4 regions of the Klebsiella quasivariicola genome follow, and region 2 is predicted to be linked to each of the others. Evidence: predicted binding sites of a transcription regulator. Region 2 holds the regulator's gene; each other region holds the start of a gene.

What was found. Region 2 encodes CRP, which controls carbon source genes, mostly activating them, when cyclic AMP is high. Its sites were predicted from a motif close to ATGTGANNNNNNTCACAT; they were not measured.
Region 1: a site for CRP is predicted at 1,266-1,283, ahead of ldtB (L,D-transpeptidase). Genes of this name have one in related genera too.
Region 3: a site for CRP is predicted at 1,975-1,992, ahead of rbsD (D-ribose pyranase). Genes of this name have one in related genera too.
Region 4: a site for CRP is predicted at 1,369-1,386, ahead of B8P98_RS14345 (sugar transporter). Genes of this name have one in related genera too.

Annotation. Positions count from the first base shown of each region.
Region 1 is NZ_CP022823.1:3,837,000-3,840,142, reverse strand. Features, by position in the region: gene B8P98_RS19365 (GntR family transcriptional regulator) at 1-118, shown strand, start outside; gene ldtB (L,D-transpeptidase) at 243-1,157, opposite strand; partial or broken gene B8P98_RS19355 (tyrosine-protein phosphatase) at 1,356-2,271, opposite strand; gene B8P98_RS19350 (ABC-F family ATPase) at 2,320-3,143, shown strand, end outside.
Region 2 is NZ_CP022823.1:406,098-409,240, forward strand. Features, by position in the region: gene B8P98_RS01925 (YccS/YhfK family putative transporter) at 1-1,521, opposite strand, end outside; gene crp (cAMP-activated global transcriptional regulator CRP) at 1,573-2,205, opposite strand; gene B8P98_RS01940 (OsmC family protein) at 2,512-2,916, shown strand; gene B8P98_RS01945 (phosphoribulokinase) at 2,972-3,143, opposite strand, start outside.
Region 3 is NZ_CP022823.1:5,494,734-5,497,876, forward strand. Features, by position in the region: gene rbsA (ribose ABC transporter ATP-binding protein RbsA) at 1-1,459, opposite strand, end outside; gene rbsD (D-ribose pyranase) at 1,470-1,889, opposite strand; gene B8P98_RS27645 (IS4 family transposase) at 2,144-3,143, shown strand, end outside.
Region 4 is NZ_CP022823.1:2,868,744-2,871,886, reverse strand. Features, by position in the region: gene B8P98_RS14350 (MarC family NAAT transporter) at 1-24, shown strand, start outside; gene B8P98_RS14345 (sugar transporter) at 95-1,294, opposite strand; gene B8P98_RS14340 (PhzF family phenazine biosynthesis protein) at 1,496-2,290, shown strand; gene B8P98_RS14335 (MFS transporter) at 2,336-3,143, opposite strand, start outside.

The sequences.
Region 1 (3,143 bases), 2.1 Mb from region 2:
CGATCCGGTGCTGGAGGTGGAGCAGGTTATCTATCTCGAAGACGGCACGCCGCTGGAGTATGCCCACTGTCACTACCGCTACGATCACGGTGGGATTATTCTCGTTAATAACGGTTAATGTGAGGTCCCTAGCTGGCGCTGCGCGTAGCGGGGCTGCGATGTGGCACGGTTTAGTCGCCCGGGAAAATACAGATAAAAAAACGGCGGGCATCAGGCCCGCCGTTTTTCTCGTCATGCAGAACTTAGTTCAGACGCACCGGCATACCGGAGCGGTTCTGAATAGCCTGCTCAACCACGTTCTGATCGACATCAGACTGGCTGGTGATCGCCTGTACCGGCTGAGTCAGGGTGATCGGCACAATCTCGCCGCCCTGGAACTGCGCTTCGGTGGTCGACAGCGGGTTGTGAACTTCAATATAACGGCTGCCATCCGGCTCGGTGGTGGCTTTTACCGGTTCATCGATAAACTGCACGCGGGTGCCGACCGGCACGTTCTCAAACAGGAATTTGATGTCATCGTTGCGCAGACGCACGCAGCCGTGGCTTACGCGCAGGCCGATACCGAAGTTAGCGTTGGTGCCGTGGATGGCGTACAGACGGCCGATATACAGCGCGTACAGGCCCATCGGGTTATCCGGGCCGGCCGGTACGACGGCTGGCAGCGGGTTGCCGGCAGCGGCGTATTCAGCATGCATTTTGGCGGTCGGCGTCCAGGTCGGGCCGGCTTTCTTACGTTCGACTTTGGTGGTCCAGTTGATCGGCGTATCTTTGCCTAACTGACCGATCCCGATCGGCAGAACGATGACGGTGTTGGTGCCTTTCGGGTAGTAGTACAGACGCATTTCCGCGCTGTTGATGACAATCCCTTCATGCACGGTATCCGGCAGGATCAGCTGCTGAGGAATGTTCAGTACGCTACCGCCTTTCGGCAGATAGGTGTCCACCCCCGGGTTGGCTTCCAGCATGTTGGAAAGCCCCATCTGATATTTCGCCGCGAAGTATTCCAGCGGCTGCTTGTTATCATCCGGAATGGTGATGACCTGGTTCTGACCAACCAAACGGCTGCCATCGGTTGGCAAAGGATAGGTGACAGCAGACGCTGTATTGCAAAAGCCTACGATGGCGAAGGCTGCCGCTAAGAGTGTAGATAATTTCATAGTCTTTAATGTCGTGTGCGAAATCAACGCCACACAGGCCTTTGTTAAATGATTCAGACAGTAGATGGGAGCGCATTATATGTGCATTCCGCTGAACAGGTAAATCAGATGTGTACGAAATCACATTTTTTTCCCTGTCGTCCCTGCTGACGCGTCCCGGCGGGCGACACCAGCGCCCCCTCGGGGTAGAAAAAAACGCTATTCTTCCAGCAGCCGGGTCTGCAGATCGGCGCGAACCGGAGCGGTGAGCTGATACTCTTTCGCCAGCCAGGCGTCGACGGTGCCATAGCGCTGGTGGATGGCCGACAGCGCGGCGGCGAGATAGGACTCTTTCACCGTCAGGATATCCGCCAGACTCTGGCGCCCCTGGGCGGTCAGGTCGTTGCCCAGCCTTTCCAGCATCCACTCCTCCACCGGCGTTAACATGCCGTGGGTAAGCAGGTACTCCTCCATCACCGTTTCGCTGTCGCAGCCGACGGCGAACAGGGTTAACGCGCAGCCGACGCCGGTGCGATCTTTGCCGACCGCGCAATGTTGCAGTAAGGCGCCGTCAAAAGGGGTGGTAAGCCACGCGGCGAGCTGGCGATAGGCCGGGTTGTTAAACGGCAGCTGGCGATAGAGTTGCAGCATGAACTGTTCACCGTTCAGCGCGTTAAGGGTGGCGGCATTCAGCTCGGTAACCTTCGCGTTGACCTCGCTGACGGGCGGATTGGCCGGCGCGTTGAGATAGTGGGTAAGCGGGCTCAGTTTGTCCGGGGTGCGCTGCACTTCGCCGGGGTCGCGATAGTCGAGCACCCGGCTGAGCGGCAGGGTATCCAGGTGGTTGAGATCCTCTGCGGTCAACCGGTTTAGCGCGCCGGAGCGCAGCAGCTTGCCGCTGCGTACACGGCGTCCGTCGGCGGCACGCTGGCCGCCCAGGTCGCGAAAATTAATACCGCCCTGCAGGGATAAAAAGGCCGGATGTCGCGGTAGGCTGGTGGTCATGGGGCTCCTCATAATGACGTACAGAATAACCGTTTGAGCGCGGGTTTCCGCCTCATCTGACAAAGACCTTAGCACAAGCGCCGCGGCGGAATTTACCGCAGGCCGTGAAAAGTGTGTCATTTGCTGGCATAATGTCTGCTGTATCACACCCCTCATACTCTTTTTTCAGGATATCCCCGTGCTAGTATCCAGCAACGTTACCATGCAGTTTGGCAGTAAGCCGCTGTTCGAAAATATCTCCGTTAAATTTGGCGGCGGCAACCGTTATGGTCTGATCGGCGCCAACGGCAGCGGTAAATCGACCTTTATGAAGATCCTCGGCGGCGATCTCGAACCGACGCTGGGCAACGTTTCTCTCGATCCGAACGAGCGTATCGGTAAGCTGCGTCAGGATCAGTTCGCCTTTGAAGCGTTCACCGTGCTGGATACGGTCATCATGGGCCACGGCGAGCTGTGGGAAGTGAAGCAGGAGCGCGATCGCATCTACGCCCTGGCGGCGATGAGCGAAGAAGATGGCTATAAAGTGGCCGATCTGGAAGTCAAATATGGCGAAATGGACGGCTACTCCGCAGAAGCGCGCGCGGGCGAACTGCTGCTCGGCGTCGGCATTCCGGTTGAACAGCATTACGGCCCGATGAGCGAAGTCGCGCCGGGCTGGAAACTGCGTGTTCTGCTGGCGCAGGCGCTGTTCTCCAATCCGGACATCCTGCTGCTTGATGAACCAACCAACAACCTGGACATCGACACCATTCGCTGGCTGGAGCAGACGCTGAACGATCGCGACAGCACCATGATCATCATTTCGCACGACCGTCACTTCCTGAACATGGTCTGCACCCATATGGCGGACCTTGACTACGGCGAACTGCGCGTCTATCCGGGCAACTACGACGAATACATGACCGCGGCCACCCAGGCGCGGGAGCGTCTGCTGGCGGATAACGCCAAGAAAAAAGCGCAGATTGCGGACCTGCAGTCCTTTGTTAGCCGCTTCAGCGCCAA
Region 2 (3,143 bases):
CTGCGGCCACAGCCAGACCATCCCGCCGAAGGCGATCAGGCAGCCGATAATCGTGTCAATCAGTCGGGCGATAATAAACTGTTCCCCGTTGAGCGTCAGCAGTTGCAGGGTATACACCGCCGTCACCGTAAAGCCTACCATCGCCCAGCCATAATGTTTGCGGATGATCAGATAGCTAAGTAGGGTGATCAGCAGCATCCCGCTCAGGGTATAGCTCTCCGGAACGTGAAAGTGCAACGTCAGTCCGGCGATGATCAGGCCGGCGAGCGTTCCCGCCGCCCGGTGGACAATTCGCACCCGCGTGGCGCCATAGCCGTTCTGGGTGACGAAGAGTACGGTCATCAGGATCCAGTAGGGCTTCGGCAAATGCAGGGCGTTACCCATCAGGCTGGCGATGCTCAGCATCACGCTGATGCGGGCGGCATTGCGCAGTGCGGGTGATTTCAGCGACAGATAGTTCTTTAGCGCGGGAAACAGCGGTAAACGACGCTCTTTGTCGGCCATCAGATCCCGGGCATACAGGGGGCGCTGGGTATGCAGCACCCGGGCGATGCGGCTGAAGTGCCAGGCGCAGAAGTGGCCGACCGGGTTATCCGGATGTTGCCTGGCGATCTTTTCCAGAGCCTCGATCTGTTTATCCATTTGAAAGCGCTGCGGGAAGCGATGATAGAGCATGTCATCCGCCAGCACCCGCAGGCGGGCGGCGACGGTTTGCGCATTCCAGCGGATCACCGCTTCGGCATGGCTGCGTTCCACCAGCTTTTGCACCTCTTCCGGCTGATGCAGGCTAACCGAAATATGCTCCTGCAGATCCAGCCCCATCTGGAACGCCCGCAGCAGGCGCTTGTGGTCGTTACGCTGGTTGGCGGCCAACATATGCATCTGCTGATAGCACTGGGTGATCAAATCGACCACCTTCTGCTGACGGGTGAGCAGCGGCGGCAGGGAGGTCGTCGGATCGGTATGCTGGGTCAACAGACTGTATTTGGCTTCACAATAGTCGGCCAGCTCCCGGTAAAGCAGGCTGAGCGACTCCCGCAGCGGCTGTTCGCGCCACAGCCAAAACCAGAACCAGTTAAACACGCCGTACCACAGCGTACCGAAGGCGTAGATTAGCAGCGGCTCCCAGATGGGCATATTGCCCGCCAGGCTCAGGGTAAAGATGGCGGCGATCAGCGATGCGGGCAGCAGACGCGCATGCAGCGAACTGATTTCCGCAGTGACGCCAAGCAAAAGCGCCAGACCGCTAAGGATAAGCGGCAGGGGAATCGCCTGGGCGAGCAGCAACTGTACCACCAGGCTGCATCCGGCAAACAGGCAGCCGCCGATAATCAGGCGTTTGAAAAAGCGCTTATGCGGGGTATCAAGACCGGCAATATTGCAGCAGGCGGGGACTAAGGAAAACAGCAGTCCCTGCTGGAGATGGCCGAGCAGAAGACCGATGGCCACAGGCAGACACAGCACCAGCGTTTGCCGCAGTGCATAGTTGACTTCCGGGTGGTAAATCAGCCTGCGCCACATGAGGGAAAAACAAAAACGGCGTACTGCAGGAGCAATACGCCGCTTAGCAACTTAACGGGTGCCGTAGACGACGATGGTTTTACCGTGGGCGGAAATCAGGTTCTGATCTTCCAGCATTTTCAAAATACGGCCAACCGTTTCACGAGAGCAGCCGACGATCTGACCAATTTCCTGACGGGTAATTTTAATTTGCATACCGTCCGGGTGGGTCATGGCATCCGGTTGCTTCGCCAGGTTCAGCAGCGTCTGGGCGATACGGCCCGTCACGTCGAGGAAGGCGAGGTTGCCCACTTTCTCAGACGTGACCTGCAGACGGCGAGCCATTTGCGAAGAGAGACGCATCAGAATGTCCGGGTTAACCTGGATCAGCTGACGGAATTTCTTATAAGAGATTTCGGCCACTTCACATGCGGTTTTCGCCCGTACCCAGGCGCTACGCTCCTGACCCTCTTCAAACAGGCCTAATTCACCGATGAAATCGCCCTGGTTGAGGTAGGAGAGGATCATCTCTTTACCTTCTTCATCCTTGATGAGTACAGCCACGGAGCCTTTAACGATGTAGTACAGCGTTTCTGCTTTCTCACCCTGGTGGATCAGCGTGCTTTTTGATGGGTACTTATGAATGTGGCAATGAGACAAGAACCATTCAAGGGTAGGGTCTGTTTGCGGTTTGCCAAGCACCATGCGCGGTTATCCTCTGTTATAAGCTATCTCCGGGCGCCGACACTACACGGCGTCCGGGCATGCAATCGTATTGTTTCCCTATACCTGGGAAGCTGGCTGATGATTTTTCGACAGCCCGTAATGTGAACTCCTCTGCATACATGCAGTACATCAATGTAATACTGTAGCATCCAGACTGTTTTAGCATAGCTTTCGCCGCATGTCTCCTGGTGTCTCGCTTCAGCATGACGCAGGTCGCCTTCCGTTGCGAGAATTGTTATGTGCGCGTAATCTGACAGGAATATTGCGATACTGGAGTTAAATTTTATGCAAGCGCGTGTGAAATGGGTAGAAGGGTTAACCTTTATCGGGGAGTCCGCATCGGGACACCAGATTCTGATGGATGGCAACTCCGGGGATAAGGCTCCCAGCCCGATGGAGATGGTGCTAATGGCGGCGGGCGGTTGCAGCGCGATCGATGTGGTCTCCATATTGCAAAAAGGTCGCCACGACGTGACCAACTGCGAAGTGAAGCTGACCTCTGAGCGCCGCGAAGAGGCGCCGCGTCTGTTCACGCATATTAATCTGCACTTTATCGTGACCGGTAAGGCGCTGAAAGATGCCGCCGTCTCCCGGGCAGTGGATCTGTCGGCAGAGAAATACTGCTCGGTGGCGCTGATGCTGGAAAAAGCGGTGAAGATCACCCACTCCTATGAAGTGATCGAGGCATAGTCTTTGCCTGCTGTTGTATCAAATCTCAACCCCGGCCTGACCGGGGTTTTTTCGGTTAGCCGATCTTACGACCTTCCATCAGGCGCTCGACCAGCGGCGTCATGATAAGCTCCATCGCCAGCCCCATTTTACCGCCCGGCACCACCAGGGTGTTCATGTGCGAGATAAACGACCCCTGCAGCATCGCCAGCAGCCACGGGAAGTCGATATTCTGCAGATTGCGGAAA
Region 3 (3,143 bases), 450 kb from region 2:
ATACTTCCTGGGTGGCCTGCTCGCGTGTGAATTCACCGCCGAGATGCCCTTCATGCATCACTATGATGCGATCGCTCATGCCCATCACCTCCGGCATCTCGGAGGAGACCAGAATGATGCTCAGGCCATCGGCTTTGAACTGATTGATGAGCTGGTAGATCTCTTTCTTCGCCCCGACGTCGACGCCGCGGGTCGGTTCATCGAGGATCAGCACCTTTGGTCGGGTCATCAGCCCGCGGGCAATGGCGACCTTTTGCTGGTTGCCGCCGGAAAGCAGGCCGATCGCCTGCTCCATGGACGGCGTTTTCACGTTAAACAGCCGGATGAAATCACTCACCGCCTGCTGCTCATCTTTATGCTTGAGACTACCGCCCGCCCGGCTGAAGTAGCGCAGCGCGGTCAGGGACATGTTTTCTTTGACCGACATCCCGAGTACCAGGCCATCGCGCTTACGGTCTTCGGAGATATAGACAATACCGTTCGCCAGGCCATCCTGCGGCGAGCGGGTAACCACTTCATGGCCATCCAGCGTCACGGCGCCGCTGCTGCGCGGCAGCGCGCCGTACAGCACTTTCATCAGTTCAGTCCGCCCGGCGCCCATCAGCCCGGCAACGCCAAGGATTTCCCCCTGGCGCAGAGTAAAGGTCACGTTTTCCACACCCGGGCCGCAGAGATTATCGACCTTCAGGCGTATCGCGCCCGGCGCCTTATCGAGATGCGGATATTGATCTTCCAGCTTACGGCCAACCATCATTTCGATCAGTCGATCTTCATCCAGCGAGGAGACTTCGCGTTCGGCGATAAACTGCCCGTCGCGGAACACGGTGACGTCGTCGCAAATCTCAAAGATCTCTTTCATACGGTGGGAGATATAGACGATGCCGCGCCCCTGCGACTTCAGTTCGCGGATGACGCGGAACAACGATTCGGTTTCGGTATCGGTCAGCGCATCGGTCGGCTCATCCATAATGATGACCTTCGATTCAAAGCTCAGCACTTTGGCGATCTCCACCATTTGCTGATCGCCAATCGACAGATCGCCCACCAGCTTCTGGCTGTTAAAGCGTAAATTCAGCTTCGCCAGCAGCTTGTCGGCTTCGGCATACATCTGCTTCCAGTCGATTTTGCCAAAACGGTTCACGAACTCACGACCGAGGAAGATGTTCTCGGCGATCGTCAACTGCGGGATCAGGTTCAGTTCCTGGTGAATGATGCCGATCCCGGCTTCCTGGGAGGATTTTGGGCCATTAAAGGTGGTTTCTTTGCCCAACCATAATAAAGCGCCTGCATCGCGGGTATAGATCCCGGTCAGCACTTTCATCATGGTGGATTTACCAGCGCCATTCTCACCCACCAGCGCCATCACCCGGCCGGGGTAAACATTCAGTGAGGCACCGGAGAGCGCCTTGACGCCAGGGAACGCTTTATCGATCCCTTTTAGTTGCAATAAGGCTTCCATGACGGCGACCTCAGAACGTAACGCCGGCACAGAGAATGATATTCGCAAACGGGGAACACTCCCCGCTGCGAATTACCGCCTGACTGTCTGCGGTTTGTTTTTTGAACTGCTCATGACTGGTGTAACGAATTTCAATGGTATTTCCCTGGTGCTGCTGCAGCTGCTCAAGGTGGTTGAGCAACGTCGCGTGGAGCTGCGGATTATGGGTTTTAATCTCTTCCGCGATAACAGCCGCTTCAACCTGCATTTCCGTCGTCACCACTTCCAGTACCTGCATAAAGGAAGGTACGCCCTGGGTTAGCGCCATATCAATGCGCGTGCTGCTGCGGGGAACCGGTAATCCGGCATCGCAGACCACCAGCGTATCGGTGTGGCCCAGGCGGGAGATGACCGCGGAAATATCAGCGTTAAGTACGGTGCCTTTTTTCATTTTCTCTTTTGCTCCACTAGCGAAACGTTTCGCTAAAATAATTATTATCAATGTGTGAGCAGAAAACCATCACAAGAAGAGAGAAATGTGATCGCCATCGAAACGTTTCGCGAGGCAGAGACAGGACGTGACAGCCAGAGTGAGAAACAAAAAGCCCTTCGCAATGGGAGTAATGCCGATCAGTTAAGGATCAGTTGATCGATCCAGTGGCTGTGTAAGAATCCGGAAATGCTCACCCGTTTCCGGATTTTTTTATGCACATTGGACAGGCTCTTGATCTGGTATCCCGTTACGATTCTCTGCGTAACCCACTGACTTCTCTGGGCGACTATCTGGACCCGGAACTCATTTCCCGCTGTCTGGCCGAAGCCGGTACCGTCACCCTGCGCAAGCGTCGCCTGCCGCTGGAAATGATGGTCTGGTGCATTGTCGGCATGGCGCTTGAACGTAAAGAACCCCTTCATCAGATCGTCAACCGTCTGGACATCATGCTGCCGGGCAGTCGTCCCTTCGTCGCCCCCAGCGCGGTGATCCAGGCCCGTCAGCGTCTGGGAAGCGAAGCCGTCCGCCGCGTATTCTCGCAGACAGCACAGCTCTGGCATAACGCCACGCCGCATCCACACTGGTGCGGCCTGACCCTGCTGGCCATTGATGGTGTGTTCTGGCGCACACCGGACACACCAGAGAACGATATCGCCTTCCCCCGCCAGACGCATGGCGGAAACCCGGCACTCTACCCACAGGTTAAAATGGTCTGCCAGATGGAGCTGACCAGCCATCTGCTGACGGCAGCAGCCTTCGGCACGATGAAAGACAGCGAAAATGCGCTCGCGGAGAAACTTATAGAGCAAACCGGCGATAACACCCTGACGCTAATGGATAAAGGCTATTACTCACTGGGTCTGCTGAACGCATGGAACCAGGCGGGAGAACACCGGCACTGGCTGATCCCTCTGAAAAAAGGCGCGCAGTACGAAGAGGTCAGAAAACTGGGTAAAGGCGACCACCTGGTGAAGCTGAAAACCAGCCCGCAGGCACGAAAAAAGTGGCCGGGTCTGGGAAATGAGATGACAGCCCGCCTGCTGACCATCACGCGCAAAGGAAAAGTCTGCCATCTGCTGACGTCGATGACGGACGCCATGCGCTACCCCGGCGGGGAAATGGCGGATCTGTATAGCTATCGCTGGGAAATTGAGCTGGGTTACCGGGAGATAAAGCAGACGATGCAACTGAGCAGGTTGACACTGAGAAGTA
Region 4 (3,143 bases), 2.5 Mb from region 2:
ATTATTTCGACCTGGCATCCCTGACCGCCCCGGATGGGATGAGAGACAAAAGCCTGCCGGTAGTAATGCCGGCAGGCTTTTTTGTGCGATGGATTCAGGAGTGGTGCGGCTGATGGTCTTCCAGCGATACCGGCCAGCGGCGGAAAATCATCAGCGACCAGACCAGCGCCACCAGTGCCGGAATGGCGCCGACATAGCCGACAGAGGCCATCGACAGATGCAGACTCACCTGGCTGCCGACCAGCGCTCCTGCGCCAATACCGATATTAAAGATGCCTGAGAACAGCGACATCGCCACGTCGGTGGCGTCCGGGGCGGAGGCCAGTACTTTCACCTGCATGCCAAGGCCGATAATCATGATCGCCACCCCCCAGAAGATGCTGAGCAGCATCAGGTGGTGCGGGTTATGCGAGGCCGGCAGCAGCAACAGCAGACAGGCCAGCAGCAGGCCGATAGCGATGCTAATCAGCCCGGAAGCGTGCTGGTTGCCGAGCTTACCGAACAGAATGCTGCCGATAATACCGGCCCCGCCGAGGATCAGCAGCAGCACGGTGGCAAAGTTGCCGCTCAGGCCTGCCACGGTCTGGACAAAGGGCTCGATATAGCTGTAGGCGGTATAATGGGCGGTCACCACCACCACGGTCAGAATATATACGCTGACCAGCGCCGGGCGGCGGAACAGCACCGGCAGGCTTTTCAGCGAGCCTGAATGTTCGCTCGGCAGGGTTGGCAGCAGCTTCACCAGGCAGGCCAGGGTGGCTAACGCGCCGAGGCCAATCGCCAGGAAGGTCATCCGCCAGCCAAAATACTGGCCGATGATGCGGCCAATCGGAATACCGAACACCATCGCCAGCGCGGTACCGGTGGCGATCAGGCTCAGCGCCTGCGCGCGTTTGCCTGGCGGCGCCATGCGTATGGCCAGCGCCGAGGTTATCGACCAGAACACCGCATGCGCAAAGGCGATGCCGATGCGGCTGATGACCAGCACGTCAAAATTCCAGGCAAAAAACGACAGGATGTGGCTGGCGATAAACAGAATAAAGAGGGCGATCAGCAGCCGCCGGCGCTCCACTTTACTGGTCAGCAGCATAAATGGCAGCGACATCAGCGCCACTACCCACGCATAAATGGTCAGCATCATGCCCACCTGCGCGGTTTCCATGCCGAAGCTGTCGGCAATATCCGACAACAGGCCAACCGGGGCAAATTCTGTGGTGTTAAAAATAAACGCGGCGATGGCCAACGTCACGACACGTAGCCACGCTACCTTGCGTGAGACCGTATTCGTAGTCATAAGCTCTGGACTGGTGATTCAGGGGAAGATGTGACGCTGATCTTAAAACGATTGCTGGCGAAAAGACAATCATTTTGTGATCTGCATCTCATTTTGTTGGCGGCGCCTGGCCGCGGTTAAGCAATTAATTTTGCTATGGATAGTGTCAGGGAGGCGCTTTTATGTCATGTTGAGGGAAAGTAAAAAAAGTAAGGACAGTGTATGCAGGAAATTCAATTTTATCTGGTCGATGCTTTCAGCGATAAAAACTTCGGTGGCAATGCCGCTGCCGTCTGCCCGCTCAGCGAGTGGTTAGCCGACGATGTGCTGCTGAAAATGGCCCAACAGCATAACCAGTCCGAAACGGCTTTCTTTGTCCGTACCGACGAGGGTTATGAGCTACGCTGGTTTACCACACTCGGCGAAATCAACCTCTGCGGCCATGCCACCCTGGCGACAGCGCACGTGATTTTCGAATATCTTGACCATCCTTCGGCGACCATTACCTTCAGTACTCGCTTTGTGGGCGATCTGCGGGTCACCCGCAGCGGCGACTGGCTGACGCTCGACTTCCCGGCCTGGTCGACCGCGCCGGTGGCCAATCCGCCAGCGGACCTGCTGGCCGGGCTGGGGCTTGAGTCCGCCGTTGAAGTACGGGAAGGGCGCGATTATCTGGTGGTGCTGGCGGATCGCCAGCAGGTTGAAGCCGTGCAGCCGGATATGGTGCGGCTGCAAACGCTTGGCAAAATGATCTGTGTTAGCGCGCCGGATGTGGAGTATGACTTTGTCAGCCGCTTCTTCTGCCCGGGTGAAGGAGTACCGGAAGATCCGGTGACCGGCTCCGCCCATAGCATGCTGATCCCCTGGTGGGGCGAAAAGCTGGGGAAAACCACCATGATGGCGCGCCAGGGTTCCACCCGCGGCGGCGACCTGCGCTGCCAGTGGCAGGGCGACCGGGTGCTGATCGGCGGCCAGGCGACCACCTATCTGCGCGGGACGGTTTACCTGCGAGGGTAACAATGTGTTTACGCCCGGTGGCATCCTCTACCGGGCGGATTGGACTTAATGTTGTTCAGCAGCATTAAGGACGGGTGATTTTTCACCCTTGTCATTGATAGGTTCAATTTTACCCATCAGGAACAGGTAGTTGATTATCCCGATAACGACAAGAATGGCCGAGAAAATCAGTGCCCAGTTGAATGAGCCTGTCGCAGCAACGATCGCACCCGTAATGATAGGGCCGACTGCGCCTCCCATATTCGAAACCGTATTTTGCAGCCCAGCGACAATTGAGACGCTGTTTTTGGGGGCAACATCACCCGGTAAGGCCCAAACCTGCGACGCAGCAACCGTGGTTCCTGATTTGGCGACACAAAGAAGAAAAACAGTCATGAAAACCGAGTCGGTAAATGGTGCAAAACCGATGCAAAGTGCCATGAGTAAGCCGATGGTCAAAAACAGTTTACGGGTCGCTGTTAGAGACAGTATTTTCTTATGTACCAGGCGATCTGAGGCCCAGCCAGCAAAAACTTCAATCACCATCCCACATAATAAAGGCAGAGCGGCTACCATCCCCATTTTAATAAAATCCATACCTTTCTCTTTTACCAGGTAAGTGGGAAGCCAGGTAATGAAAAAATAGGACGTATAATTGATGGTGAAAAAGCCGATGCACATTGCCCAAATGTTACGATAACGCAAGAGCTTATACCATTTCATTGGCAATACGGTTTTGTCGCCGTGATGTTGTTTTTGGCCATCGCGAATAATGCGCACTTCCGAAGGACTGATGCGTTTATGTTCTTCAGGGTTTTCAGCATAGATAAAATACCATGCGATAACCCATAAAATGCCCACACTACCGATGATC